Regions from separate parts of the Ideonella sp. genome, predicted to be linked through region 3. Evidence: predicted binding sites of a transcription regulator. Region 3 holds the regulator's gene; each other region holds the start of a gene.
What was found. The regulator FNR, encoded in region 3, switches genes on or off when oxygen is low (the NO sensors DNR and NnrR bind a similar motif). The targets are predictions, from matches to a motif close to TTGATNNNNATCAA.

Region 1 (4,272 bases), on a different contig from region 3:
GGATCAGCTTGCCGCCCCAGCGCTTCTTGATCCACTCGACATCGGCCCAGCTCAGGGCCGGGTCGAACTGCTCGGCCGTCCATGCGCTCAGAGATGACAGGTCGCCCACACCCTTGGCATGGCCGACGATGTTGCCGAAACTGCGCCGCTTCGTGCCCAGCATGCCGAGGCACCAACGCGGCTTGGTCATGAGGTTGATCAGGTTGGCGAGCGTGGGCTTCGGCGGTGCCGACAAGCCGTTCTTCAGATCCTTGTGACGCTGACCCAGGATCTGCAGGTCCAGCGTCAGCATCAGGGCCGAGCACTTCGCCGCTTTTGCGCGGTCGATCAGCCGCTCGATGAAGTCGCGGTCGCGCATCACGTAGAGCTGGAACCAGAACGGTGCGGTGGTGGCCGCGGCCACGTCTTCGATCGAGCAGATGCTCATCGTCGACAAGGTGAACGGCACGCCGAACTTTTCGGCGGCGCGCGCGGCCAAGATCTCGCCGTCGGCGTGCTGCATGCCGGTCAGGCCGGTGGGTGCAATCGCCACCGGCATCGCCACCGGCTGGCCGACCATCGTCGTCGCGGTCGAGCGGCCTTCCATGTTCACGGCCACGCGCTGGCGCAGCTTGATCTTGGCGAAATCCGTTTCATTGGCGCGGTAGGTGCCTTCGGTCCACGAGCCCGAATCCGCGTAGTCGTAGAACATGCGCGGCACGCGGGCTTTGGCCAGCACACGCAGGTCTTCGATGTTGGTGATCACGGTCATGCGCTGTCTCCGGGCGGTGTTTTGGTGTCCTATCTCAGAAATACGCCGCATTGAGATTCGACCAGATGGTGATGATCGCGCGTCCGGACGGCTGGGCAGATACCCAGCGTATCTGCCCTGACGGCCGGGCGCGCGAGCGCGCCATCTGGTCGAACCCGAAGGGCGGGCCGAAATGGGGCGCTCGCAGCGTCGCCAAGCCGGGCAGATACCACGCGGTATCTGCCCGGCTCGTCGTCTCGCGATCATCCCCATTGCGGCCCGTCCAATGCAGCATATTTCTGAGATAGGACACTAGGGTCGCAGCGGATGCTAGCGGCGCCGGTGCCGCCGTGGCCGGAAAGAAATTCAGGCGACGGCGGAAACCAGCGCCAGCCCTTCGGCCGCCGCGCGGGTGCCCACGTCGTGCAGCCAGGCGGCCAGGGCGTCGGCGGCCGGTGTCGGGTGGGCGGCGGGCAGCAGGTGGTAGGCGGTGTCGGCCAGCAGCAGCGGGGTCTGCCCGGCGCCGAACGCCGGCCGCAGCTCGCCGCTGCGCAGCCACTGGCGGGCCAGGGCCGGGCGGGCCAGCGCCACGCCCTGGCCGCAGCGCGCGGCTTCGAGCGTCAGGCCCAGGTCGACCAGACGTGGGCCGTGGTCGGGCTCGGGCCAGTCCAGCCCCTGGGCGCGAAACCACGGCAGCCACGGGTCGACCGGGGTGCGCAGCAAGGGCACGCGGGCCAGGTCGGCCGGGCCGCGCAGGGGCTCGGCGGCCAACAGCGCGGGGCTGGCCAGCGGCAGCAGGTGGTCGCGCCACAGCAGGCCGGCACCGGCGCTGTCGAGCGGGCCGTGGCGCACGGCGAGCTCCGCGTCGGCGCCGGCCAGGTCGAGAAAGGGCACCGACAGAACCACCTCGAGCTCGATTTCGGGGTGCTGCTCGGTGAACTCGGGCAGCGCCGGCACCAGCACCTGGCGCGCGAAGGTGGGCGGCGCGCTCAGGCGCAGCCTTTCCTTGCGCTGGGCGGTGCGCTGGTGCTGCGGCATCGCCGCCAGCAGCGCGAGCACCTGGCGCACCTGCACGAGGTATTCCTTGCCCGCGGCCGACAAGACCAGCGACTTGGCGCCACGCTGCAGCAGCGCCACGCCCAGCAGTTCTTCGAGCGCGCCGATGCGTTTGCCGATCGCGCTGGCGGTGATCGCCAGTTCGTCGGCCGCGCGCTCGAAAGTGCCCAGCCGCGCGGCCGCTTCGAAGGCACGCAGGCCGTCGAGCGACGGCAGGCGCAGGTCAGGCGAGGGCGATGAGGGGGGCGGGGCGCTCACGCCCGCACTCTAGTGCAGTGTTCGACGCTAGGCGGAATACAAAACCGCGCCTTTGGCCGCCTGGCGTCGTTGCAAATCCTCGCGATGCCACTGGGCATCGCTGTGGTTTGCGCCTAGCCAGACGACCAAATTCATCGGTTTCTTAAGTTCCGCCTGGCATCGAACACTGCACCAGCGCTCAGGCCGCGGTCGTGGCGCCGGGGGCTGGCGCGGGCGCAGGCGAACAGCTGGCGCCGCCGCAACCGGTCATGCCGGCGGCGGCCGGCGGCCGGGCGATCGCACCGGTGGTGACGTCGTAGCCCACCTGGTCGAGGTGGGCGGCCAGCGCTGCGTCCATGGTCTGCGCGTGGGCACGAAACCAGCCGGCAAGCTCGGGCAGCACCCGTTCGAGCGGGCCGAAATCGCCCTGCTCGCGGGCCATGCGCGACACCTCGTGCATCAGGCCCAGCACCTGCGCGTGCTGAAAACTGTGGCAGTTCTCGGGCGAGAAACCGGTGGCGGTCATCCAGCGGTCTTCCTGCCCGAAATGGTCGATCGTGTGCGCCAGCAGCGCGTCGTACGCGGTCAGCGCCGCGTCGTTCGAGTCGACCAGCGCCACCTCGGTGGCGCCGAGCAGCTCGACGAATTCTTCGTGCGTCGTGTCCATCTGCTGGTGGGACAAGGCGAGGTCGGCGGTCCAGGTCAGCGTAGGCATGGCGGCGGGTTTCGGGTGGGGCTGGGCCGGGCATTCTCGTGGCGCCGTAGCGTCACCGGCCGTCGATTTGGCGAGACTTTGATCTGGCGCAAACCAGGCCCGCTGCGGCCACAATGACCGCATGCCCAGCGAGCCCCCTGTCGACCCTGCCATGACCACGGCCGCCACGGCCTCGTGGCTGCGCCCGCTGTGGCTGGCCGGGGGCGCGCTGGCGCTGTTGCTGGGCTTCATCGGTGTGTTCCTGCCGCTGCTGCCGACCACGCCGTTCGTGCTGCTGGCCGCCTTCTGCTTTGCCCGCGGCAGCGAGCGTTGGGAGCGTTGGTTGCTGGCGCACCGGCTGTGGGGCCCGCTGGTGCGCGACTGGCGCGCCTACCGCGCGGTGCCGCTGCGGGCCAAGCAACTGGCCACGGTGATGATGACGGTCAGCAGCGCCTGGGCGGCTTGGGTGATCCCGTCGCTCTGGCGCTATGTGCCGGCGCTGTGCTGCATCGCCACCGCGGTGTGGCTGTGGCGGCTGCCCACTCGCCACTGATCAAGCCGGCTGGCTGTCGGCCGGCGTGGTTTTCGGGGCGGCCACCGGCTGCTTGCAGTGCACGCGGTCGCGCCCGCCGTGCTTGGCTTCGTACAGCGCTTCGTCGGCCCAGCGCACCAGGTCGGCCGTGCTCTGGTTCGCAGCGTCGGTCAAGGTGGCGACACCGATGCTGATGCTGACCAGCGGCCGCTCGGGCAGGTCGGTGGGCAGTTTCAGCGCGGCCACCGCCGCACGCACCCGCTCGGCCACCACGCGGGCGCCGGCGAGCGAGCAGTTGGGCAGGATCAGCGCGAATTCCTCGCCGCCGTAGCGGGCCACCAGGTCGTCCGGCCGCAGCCCCGACTGGCGGATGGCATCGACGATCCGCTGCAGGCAGCGGTCGCCTTGCTGGTGGCCGAAGTGGTCGTTGTAGTGCTTGAAGTGGTCGACATCGAGCAGCAGCAGCGACACGTGCGATTGCTGCGGCACCGTCTCGCCGCGTTGGCGCAGGCGCAGCGAGCGGGCGTGCTCCTGGCGCAGCAGGTCGTCGAAGTGGCGGCGGTTGGCGGCGCCGGTCAGGCCGTCTTCGTTGGCCAGCCGTTGCATCGATTCGCGGGCGTCTTTCAAGCGCAGCGCCATGTTGTCCAGCGCCCGCAGCAACTGGCCGGGCTCGTCGGCACCGGCCGGCGGTGCGCTGACCGCCAGGTTGCCGCCGGCCACCGCGTTGGCGAAACGCACGGCCTGGCGCAGCGGCACCGTGATGCTGCGTGTCAACCACCAGGCCACCACCGCCGCGAGCAGCAGCGCGACGCCCGAGATCGTCAGGATCGCGACGTCCGAGCGGTTGGCGTTGTCGTCGAACGACAGCAGGCCCATTTCGATCTTGCGGTACTGCCACTGCAGCAGCGCGTCCAGGTCTTGCAGCCAGCGGTTGTGCACCGGCAGCACGTCGGCATTCAGGATGCGCGCGGCGCGGCCCGGGTTGAAGCCGTTGACGCTCTCGCGGGCCTCTTGCAGCGGCTC
Region 2 (4,272 bases), on a different contig from region 3:
GGCCGATTTCGAACGCCTGTCCGGCTTTCGCTATCGGCTCCGACGGTTCCTGCGTACCAGCGAGGTGTTGTGCAAGCGCAGCGGGCTGACCGCGCTGCAGTACCAACTGATGCTGCACGTGATCGGGTTTCCGCAACGCCGCTGGGCCACGATCGGCGAGCTGGCGGAACGCCTTCAGGCTCAGCACCACGGCGTCGTTGCGCTGGTCGATCGCTGCGAACGGCTGGGGCTGTTGAAGCGCCAGCCTGGGCGCGACGACAAGCGCGTCGTCGAGGTTCACCTGCTGGCGAAGGGCGAAAAGCTGCTCGAGCGGGTCGCCGCCGAGCACCGGGACGAGATCAGGCGCTTGCTCGGCGAACTCGAAGAACTGGGAATGACGCTGCGGGCGGATGCGGTGACTCCAACGCCGCGCAAGCGGTAGCCGGCGGAGCGCTCTTGCCTGTGCGTTCGCCGTGTGGAAGAGCTTCCGCCAGGCCCGGACAACGCCAGGCGCCGCCGCCATGAGCCCGACACGGTGGCGGCCGCGCACGCTTCTCGATTCACCGCACCGGCTGTGCTTCTTCGGCGCCGGGGTTCAGTGGCTGGCCAGCGCGCTCTGGTGGGCCGCCACCCTGGTGTGGGGGGGCGACATGGCCGGCGTGCCGTCGGTGGCGCTGCACGCGCTGTGGTTCAGCCTCGGGGCGATGCCGCTGTTCATCGTGGGCTTCGTGCTGACGGCCGGGCCGAAATGGGTCCAGGCGCCGGCGGTCGAGGCGTCCGGCCTGCGGGTCGGCGTGGTGGTGTTCTCGCTCGGGTGGCTGCTCACCGCGCTGGGCGCCGCGCTCGATGGCCGCGTGGCCGCCGCGGGCCTGCTGGCGGCGGCGTCGGGCCTGGGCCTGCTCACCTGGCGCGCCGTGCTGATGGTGCGTGGCAGTACCCGCGCCGACACGCTGCATCCCCGTCTCATCGTCGGGGCGCTGGGGCTGATGAGCCTGGGGCTTGTCGGCGCCGCGTGGGCGGTGTGGGCGGCGCAGGGTGGCATGCTTGTGGCGATGGCACGCGCCGCGCTGTGGTGGGGCCCGGTGAGCGTCTTCATCGTCGCCTCGCACCGAATGCTGCCCTTCCTGGGCGATGGCCTGTGGCCGGCGCTCGAGCGGCGCTGGCCACGCTGGCCGCTGTGGCTGCTGGTCTCGGTGGCGGCATCACAAGGCGCCTGGGCCTTCTCGCCCGGCACGGGGGGCGAGATCGGCAGGGGGCTGAACAGCGCCCACCTGCTGCTGGCCTGCGCGGGCAGCGCGGCGCTGACGCTGCGCTGGCTGGGGGCGCCGGCGTTGAAGTCTGCGCTGGTTCGCATGCTGTATGGCGCATCGCTCTGGTGGCTGATCGCCTTGCTGATGCTGGCCGCTGCCGCCTGGCCCGGCCTGGCGCCGGACGCAGCGCGGCGGCTGCATATGGCGGGGCTGCATGCCTTGACCGTCGGCTACCTCGGCGGCACCTTGCTGGCCATGGCGACGCGGGTCAGCGCCACCCACCAGGGGCGTTCACAGGCCATCGATGGCCAGGGCCGGCTGCTGTTTGCGGTGCTGCAGGCCGCCACCGCCCTGCGCGTGGCCGCGGCATGGTGGCCGGCCTACAGCGGCCTCATGCTGCCGGCGGCCGGTGTGGCGTGGCTGCTGGTGGCGCTGGTATGGACGGCGCGGCACGGGCGCTGGCTGGGCCAGCAGCCGGCTGCGCGCGGGCCGAAGGCTTCAGGCGTGGCCCGTGCCTGATGTCGATACACCTGATGTCGATATGCCTGACGCCGCCGTGCCGGCGCAGGCGCAGCCCTCGTCGCACCCGGCCGAGCTGGCGTTGAGGCCCTCGAACAGGATGTTGTTCTCGAGGTGAATGTGCTGCATCAGGTCTTCGCGCAAGGTGTGCAGGCCGGCCAGCAGCGCGCGCCAGGTGTTGCAGGCGCCCCGGGGTTGCACCAGGCCGTGGGCCAGCTCGACCATGCGGGCCAGCGCCTGGCCGTGTTGCTCGTGCTCGAACCGCATCACCTCGACCGGGGGCAGCCCGATCGGCGGCGTGCCGTGGTTGAGCATCGGAAAGAGGATCTGCTCCTCCTTCTGCATGTGGCTCTCCAGCTCACGCTGCATGTCTTCGAGGTGATCGGCCAGGCCGTGCGGGCACTCGGGCCGATCGGCGTGAACCATCTCCACCCGTCGCGCGAGTCGAATGAGTTCGGGCAACTGCTGGCGGTGGCGCTCGTGGTAGCGCGCCACCAGGTGCTCGGTCAGATCGCGCACGCAGGCTTCGCGCCAGTCCCGCTGCTGCACGTCGGCCAAGCCGCCCAGCGCTTCGAGCTGGCGGGCCAGGCTCTCGGCATCGAGGGCCAGGGGCGCGACCGCATCGCGCAGGCTTTGTTTGCCGCCGCAGCAGAAGTCGAGCTGGTGCTGGTGAAAGATCGCGGTGGCGCCGGGGATGCTGCGGGCCAGGTCGCCGAGCGAACGGTCCAGAAGGGGCGAGGCAGTCATGCTTGTACTCCAGGGGTTGGCGCGCGGCGCAGACGTCGCCTGCCCGGGCACCTATAAGACGCATCTGAAGTGTATGTTTTGGGGGGCGACCGGTCCTTGATCCCGGGCAACCCGCGGTGAGGGGCCAGGCGTGGGCCGGTGCCGGCGCAGTGGCCCAGGGCTTGACATCGCGCAAGCGCTGCGAGGGCGGCTGCCGCGACGATCGTGTTTTCCGCACAACCGATTGTTGGACCCGCCATGAAGATTCTTCTCGCCGTCGACGGCAGTGCCACGACCCAACGCATGCTCGCCTACATCGCCGCGCACGACGAGCTGCTCGGCCCGCAGCACAGCTACACCGCCGTCACGGTGGTGACGCCGATCTCGTCGCACGCGTCGGCCAACCTGCCGCAGTCGGCGATCGACGGCTGGTACGAGAGCGAGGGCGACACCGTGCTCGAGCCGGTGCGCAAGTTCGCCGCGATGAACCACTGGGAGCTTCAGACGCGCCAGATCGTCGGCCACGCCGGCGAAGTCATCGCCCAGGTGGCGCGCGACGGCGATTTCGACCTCGTCGTGATGGGCACCCATGGCCACACCGCGTTGGCCAACGTCGTGCTCGGCTCGGTGGCCACCGGCGTGCTGGCGCGCTTGCGCCGGCCGGTGCTGCTGGTGCCCTGAAGGGGTGAACGAAGGTTGGGTCATTCGATTCGCGTAGCCTTGCGCTCGCGTGCCCACCCCGCTTGACCGTGCTCGAGCGGGGCTTTCGGGCCTTGGCCATCATGGCGTTCCACGCTGGGAGACTGCATTGACGATCCGCCATCTCGACCACCTGTTGAACCCGGCCTCGGTCGCGTTGTTCGGCGCCTCCGAGCGGGCCGGCAGCGTGGGTGCCACCGTCTGGCGCAACCTGCAGGCCAGCTTTCGCGGTGCGCTGTACCCGGTGAACCTCAAGCGTGGCCGGCTCGGCGACGCGCCGGTGTATGCCCGCGCGGCCGACTTGCCGGCGGTGCCGGAGCTGGCCGTCATCTGCACGCCGCCCGACACGGTGCCGGCGCTGGTCGCCGAGCTGGGCGCGCTGGGCACGCGGGCGGCTGTCATCGTCACCGCCGGGCTGACGGCGGCACAGAAGCAGGCGATGCTCGACGCGGCGCGCCCGCATGTGCTGCGGCTGCTGGGCCCCAACTGCATCGGGCTGCTGAGTCCGCATGCCGGGCTCAATGCCAGCTTCGCGCACATCGGTGCCACGCCGGGCGAGCTGGCCTTCGTGTCGCAGTCGGGCGCGCTGGTCACCGCGATGCTCGACTGGGCGCAGGGCCGGGCGATCGGCTTCTCGCACATGGTGTCGATCGGCGAGCACTGCGACGTCGATTTCGGCGACCTGCTCGACTACCTGGCCAGCGACGCGCGCACCCGCGCCATCTTGCTGTATGTCGAATCGGTGCAGTCGCCACGCAAGTTCATGTCGGCCGCGCGCGCGGCGGCGCGCAACAAGCCGGTCATCGTGGTCAAGGCCGGCCGCGCCGGCAATGGCGTGAAGGCCGCCACCTCGCACACCGGCGCGATGACCGGGGCCGACGTGGTGCTCGACGCCGCGATGCGCCGCGCCGGCATGCTGCGCGTGGACACGCTGCAAGACCTGTTCACCGCCGCCGAGACGCTGGCGCGTTTTCGCGGCAATCACAGCCCGGTGCTCAGCATCATGACCAACGGCGGCGGCGCCGGCGTGATGGCCGCCGACGCGGCCGCGATGCAGGGTGTGGCGCTGGCCGAGGTCGACCCGGCACTGCTGCAGAAG
Region 3 (4,272 bases):
CTACACCGAGATGTTCATGTGGGTCGAGCAGAAGTTCGAGGGCGACCGGGCCCAGCGGATGAAGCTCGACAAGAGCCCCTGGACCTGGGAGCGCCTGGCCCGCAAGGGCGGCAAGCAGACGGTCTGGCTGGCCATCGGGCTGTGGACCGGCTTCACCTTCGTCGGCTACTTCACGCCGATCCGCAGCCTGGCGCAAGAGGCGCTGACCCTGGGCTTCGGCCCGTGGGAGTGGTTCTGGGTGCTGTTCTACGGCTTTGCCACCTACGGCAACGCCGGCTACATGCGCGAGCAGGTCTGCAAGTACATGTGCCCCTACGCGCGCTTCCAGAGCGCGATGTTCGACCGCGACACGCTGATCATCAGCTACGACACGAAGCGCGGCGAGCCGCGCGGCGCAAGGCTGCGCAAGGGCGATCCGGCGGCGGCCACGCAGGGCGCGTGCGTCGACTGCGGGCTGTGCGTGCAGGTCTGCCCGACCGGCATCGACATCCGCAAGGGCCTGCAGTACGAGTGCATCGGCTGCGCCGCCTGCATCGACGTGTGCGACGGCATCATGGACAAGATGGCCGCCGGGCTGCCCCAAGCTGCCGCGTCCACCGCGAGCGGCGGCGATGCGGCGGCCAGGGGGCCTTATCGGCGCGGGCTGATCCGCTACGCCACCGAGAACAGCCTCGCCGAGCACCTGGGCTGGCGCCAGATCCTGCAGCGGGTGCTGCGGCCGCGGGTGCTGATCTACAGCACGGTGATGCTGCTGATCGCCGGGGCCTTCGTGGCCAGCCTGGCGCTGCGCAGCCCGTTCCGGGTCGACGTGGTGCGCGACCGCGCCTCGCTGGCGCGCCTGGTCGAAGACGGCCGGGTCGAGAATGTCTTCCGGCTGCAGGTGATGAACGTGACCGAGACACCGCAGCACTACCGTGTCAGCGCGCAAGGCCTGCCAGGGCTGGCCCTGGCGCGGGGCAGCGAGTTGACGCTCGCGCCGGCCGAGGCAAGGTGGCTGACGGTGGCGTTGCAGTTGCCGCCAGAATCGGCCGCCCAGGTGGGTGCCGGCCCCCACCCGATCGAATTTCGTGTAGAACGTGAGTCTGTCGGGGCTGAGCCGCCGGCGCAGGTGAGCGAGAAATCCAGCTTTGTGGTGCCGCGCTGAGAGAGCGGCACGGTCCAACACTGGCCGCCAACGAAGGTGGCCCAGAGGAGTGAAGCGATGAATGCGACCCGTACGCAAGACCAGGCGCTGCAGGCGCGCGCCTGGTGGCGTGAGCCGATGGTGTGGCTGATGATCGGCGGCCCGCTGGTCGTGGTGGTCGCCAGCCTGGTGACTGCGGTCATCGCCGCGCGTGGGGCCGACCCCGTGCTGAATCTGCAAGAGCGTGGCGGTGTGAGCGAGCGCTCGGCCGCGCCGGACGCGATGACGCCCGCGCTGCAGGCACGCAACCACGCCGCCACCGCCAAGCCCTGATGGGTGACACCGTGGCGCCAAACGGGGGAGCCGCCATGCCCCACCACCACGTGGCAGAGATCGATGTTGCGCCGCCGGTGCGCTGGCTGTGCATCCTCTGGCCGGCCTTCCTGATGGCGGGCGTGCTTGAGATGCTGGTCTTTGCCGTCGTCGACCCCCACCAGCTTTCATGGGCCGGTGCCGATTCGGCAGACTGGCAGCCGACAACCGTCTACTCGGTGGCTTTCCTGTTGTTCTGGCTGGTGATCGCGCTCGCGTCGACGATCACCCATTTCCTGACCCACCCGAACGTCGAGTGAGCGGCGCGCGGCGCCGATGGGCGCCGTGACGGCATGGCGCCCAGCCGGTGGCTTGCGCTCAGCAGGTGGCGCCGTTGACCAGCTGCTGCAGTCCAGCCTGGTTGATGATGCGGATCTGGCGCTGCCTGACCTGCAGCAGCCCGTCTTCCTGGAACTTCGAGAACGTGCGGCTGACCGTTTCGAGCTTCAGCCCGAGGTAGCTGCCGATCTCTTCGCGCGTCATGCGCAGCACCAGCGCCGAGGCCGAGAAGCCGCGCGACTGCAGGCGCTGGGTCAGGTTCAGCAGAAAGGCCGCCAGGCGCTCTTCGGCGCGCATGCTGCCCAGCAGCAGCATCACGCCGTGGTCGCGCACGATCTCGCGGCTCATGATCTTGTGGAACTGGCGCTGCAGGTCGCCGAACTCGCGCGACAGGTGCTCCAGCTCGGCAAAGGGGATCACGCAGACCTGCGAGTCTTCCAGCGCCACGGCGTCGCAGGTGTGGCGGTCGCCGCTGATCCCGTCCAGGCCCAGCAACTCGCCGGCCATCTGGAAGCCGGTCACCTGGTCGCGCCCGTCTTCGGACGAGACCCGGGTCTTGAAGAAACCGGTGCGCACCGCAAAGAGCGACTGGAAAGGCTCACCGGCGCGAAACAGCGTGTCGCCCCGGGCCACGGTGCGGCGCGTGGCCACCAGCTGGTCCAGCCGGGCGAGGTCGGTGCTCGACAAGCCCACCGGCAGGCACAGCTCGCGCAGGTTGCAGCTGGAGCAGGCCACGTTGAAGGCGCCAGCCCGTTCGCGGGCGCGTTCCGTGGCGGCCGCGCCGGGCTCGCGCGGGGGGAAAGGGCAGGGGTCGGCAGTGGGCATGATCATCCTCAACAACGGCGCAATTTTTCGCCGCAGGGGCCCCCGTCGGCTTGCGCCAGATCAAGCGCCGGGCCGGCACTGCGCGGCACGATTGGCCCCATGCCTGATCTGACCGTTGCCCCTGCTGCCGGCATTGCCACTCCCGAGTCGACGCCGGGCGGCCTGCCGCTTTCGTTGTTGCGCCGCTTCGACGTGCCGGGGCCGCGTTACACCTCGTACCCCACGGCCGACCGGTTCGTCGAGGCCTTCGGCCCGGCCGACCTTGAACAGGCCTTGCGCCAGCGCGCCGACGGGGCCTGCGTCGGCGCCCGCACGCCGCTGTCGCTGTACGTGCACATCCCGTTCTGCGAATCGTTGTGCTACTACTGCGCCTGCAACAAGGTCATCACCAAGCACCACGATCGCGCCGCCGAATACCTGCTGGCGCTGCGCGCCGAGATCGCGCTGTATGCCAAGGTGCTGGGTGCGCCGCAGCCGGTGTCGCAGCTGCACCTGGGCGGCGGTTCGCCCACCTTCTTGAGCGACGCCGAGCTCGAAGGCCTGATGGCCGAGCTGAACGATGCGTTTCGCCTGACCCCGAATGCCGAGGTGTCGATCGAGGTCGACCCGCGCACGGTGACCGCCGAGCGCCTGGCGGCCTTCCGGCGCATGGGCTTCAACCGGCTCAGTTTCGGCGTGCAGGATTTCGACCCCGAGGTGCAGAAGGCCGTGCACCGGGTGCAGAGCTTCGAAAGCGTGCGCGACCTGATCCTGGCGTCTCGCGCGCTGGGCTACGAGTCGATCAACACCGACCTGATCTACGGCCTGCCGAAACAGACGCCGGCCTCGTTCGCCCACACCGTGGCGCAGGTGGCCGAGTTGCGGCCCGACCGCATCGCGCTGTATGCCTACGCGCACCTGCCGCAACGCTTCAAGCCGCAGCGCCGCATTGAAGCGGCGATGCTGCCGCCGCCGGGCGACCGGGTGGCCATGCTGTCCGGCGCGATCGCGGGCTTCATGGGCCATGGCTACAGCTACATCGGCATGGACCACTTCGCGCTCGCCGACGACGCGCTGGCCGCCGCCAAGCGGCAGGGCCGGTTGCACCGCAACTTCCAGGGCTACAGCACGCAGCCCGACTGCGATTTGATCGGCCTGGGCGTGTCGGCCATCGGCCGCATGGGCGCCACCTACAGCCAGAACGCGAAGACGCTGCCCGAGTACTACGACGCGATCCGCCACGGCCAGCTGCCCACCGTGCGGGGCCTGGCACTGACCCGCGACGACCTGCTGCGCCGGGCCGTGATCATGGCGCTGATGTGCCAAGGGCGGGTCGAGTTCGAGTCGATCGAGCTGGCCTACCTGGTGAACTTCCGCGACTACTTCCGGGCCGAGCTGGGCGATCTCGCCACCTTCGCGGCCGAAGGGCTGGTCACCGTGGAGCCGGGCGCGCTGCAGGTGACCGCGTCGGGCTGGTTCGTGGTGCGGGCCATCGCGATGGTCTTCGACAAGCACCTGCAGGCCGACAAGGTGCGCGAGCGCTTCTCGCGCATCATCTGAGCCGCCTGCTGCCGCGATGACCGCCGCCCTGGCGCTGACCGCCTTGCTGATGGGGCTGGCCGGCTCGCTGCACTGCGCGGCGATGTGCGGTGCCCCCAGCATGGCCGCCGTTCGCGCCTGCGGCGGCTCGGCGC

Region 1: the regulator FNR is predicted to act here: its motif matches at 2,817-2,830, upstream of ACE3SG_RS16020 (hemerythrin domain-containing protein).
Region 2: the regulator FNR is predicted to act here: its motif matches at 2,592-2,605, upstream of ACE3SG_RS10210 (universal stress protein).

The regions. Positions count from the first base shown of each region.
Region 1 covers NZ_JAYSDQ010000011.1:142,367-146,638, forward strand. The annotation lists gene ACE3SG_RS16005 (L-lactate dehydrogenase) at 1-751, opposite strand, end outside; gene ACE3SG_RS16010 (hypothetical protein) at 786-1,025, opposite strand; gene ACE3SG_RS16015 (LysR substrate-binding domain-containing protein) at 1,097-2,044, opposite strand; gene ACE3SG_RS16020 (hemerythrin domain-containing protein) at 2,223-2,738, opposite strand; gene ACE3SG_RS16025 (YbaN family protein) at 2,890-3,270, shown strand; gene ACE3SG_RS16030 (diguanylate cyclase domain-containing protein) at 3,271-4,272, opposite strand, start outside.
Region 2 covers NZ_JAYSDQ010000006.1:138,311-142,582, forward strand. The annotation lists gene ACE3SG_RS10195 (MarR family winged helix-turn-helix transcriptional regulator) at 1-421, shown strand, start outside; gene ACE3SG_RS10200 (NnrS family protein) at 501-1,748, shown strand; gene ytfE (iron-sulfur cluster repair protein YtfE) at 1,728-2,495, opposite strand; gene ACE3SG_RS10210 (universal stress protein) at 2,733-3,155, shown strand; gene ACE3SG_RS10215 (GNAT family N-acetyltransferase) at 3,283-4,272, shown strand, end outside.
Region 3 covers NZ_JAYSDQ010000026.1:53,584-57,855, reverse strand. The annotation lists gene ccoG (cytochrome c oxidase accessory protein CcoG) at 1-1,144, shown strand, start outside; gene ACE3SG_RS26275 (hypothetical protein) at 1,202-1,456, shown strand; gene ACE3SG_RS26270 (hypothetical protein) at 1,492-1,755, shown strand; gene fnr (fumarate/nitrate reduction transcriptional regulator Fnr) at 1,814-2,599, opposite strand; gene hemN (oxygen-independent coproporphyrinogen III oxidase) at 2,699-4,138, shown strand; gene ACE3SG_RS26255 (sulfite exporter TauE/SafE family protein) at 4,155-4,272, shown strand, end outside.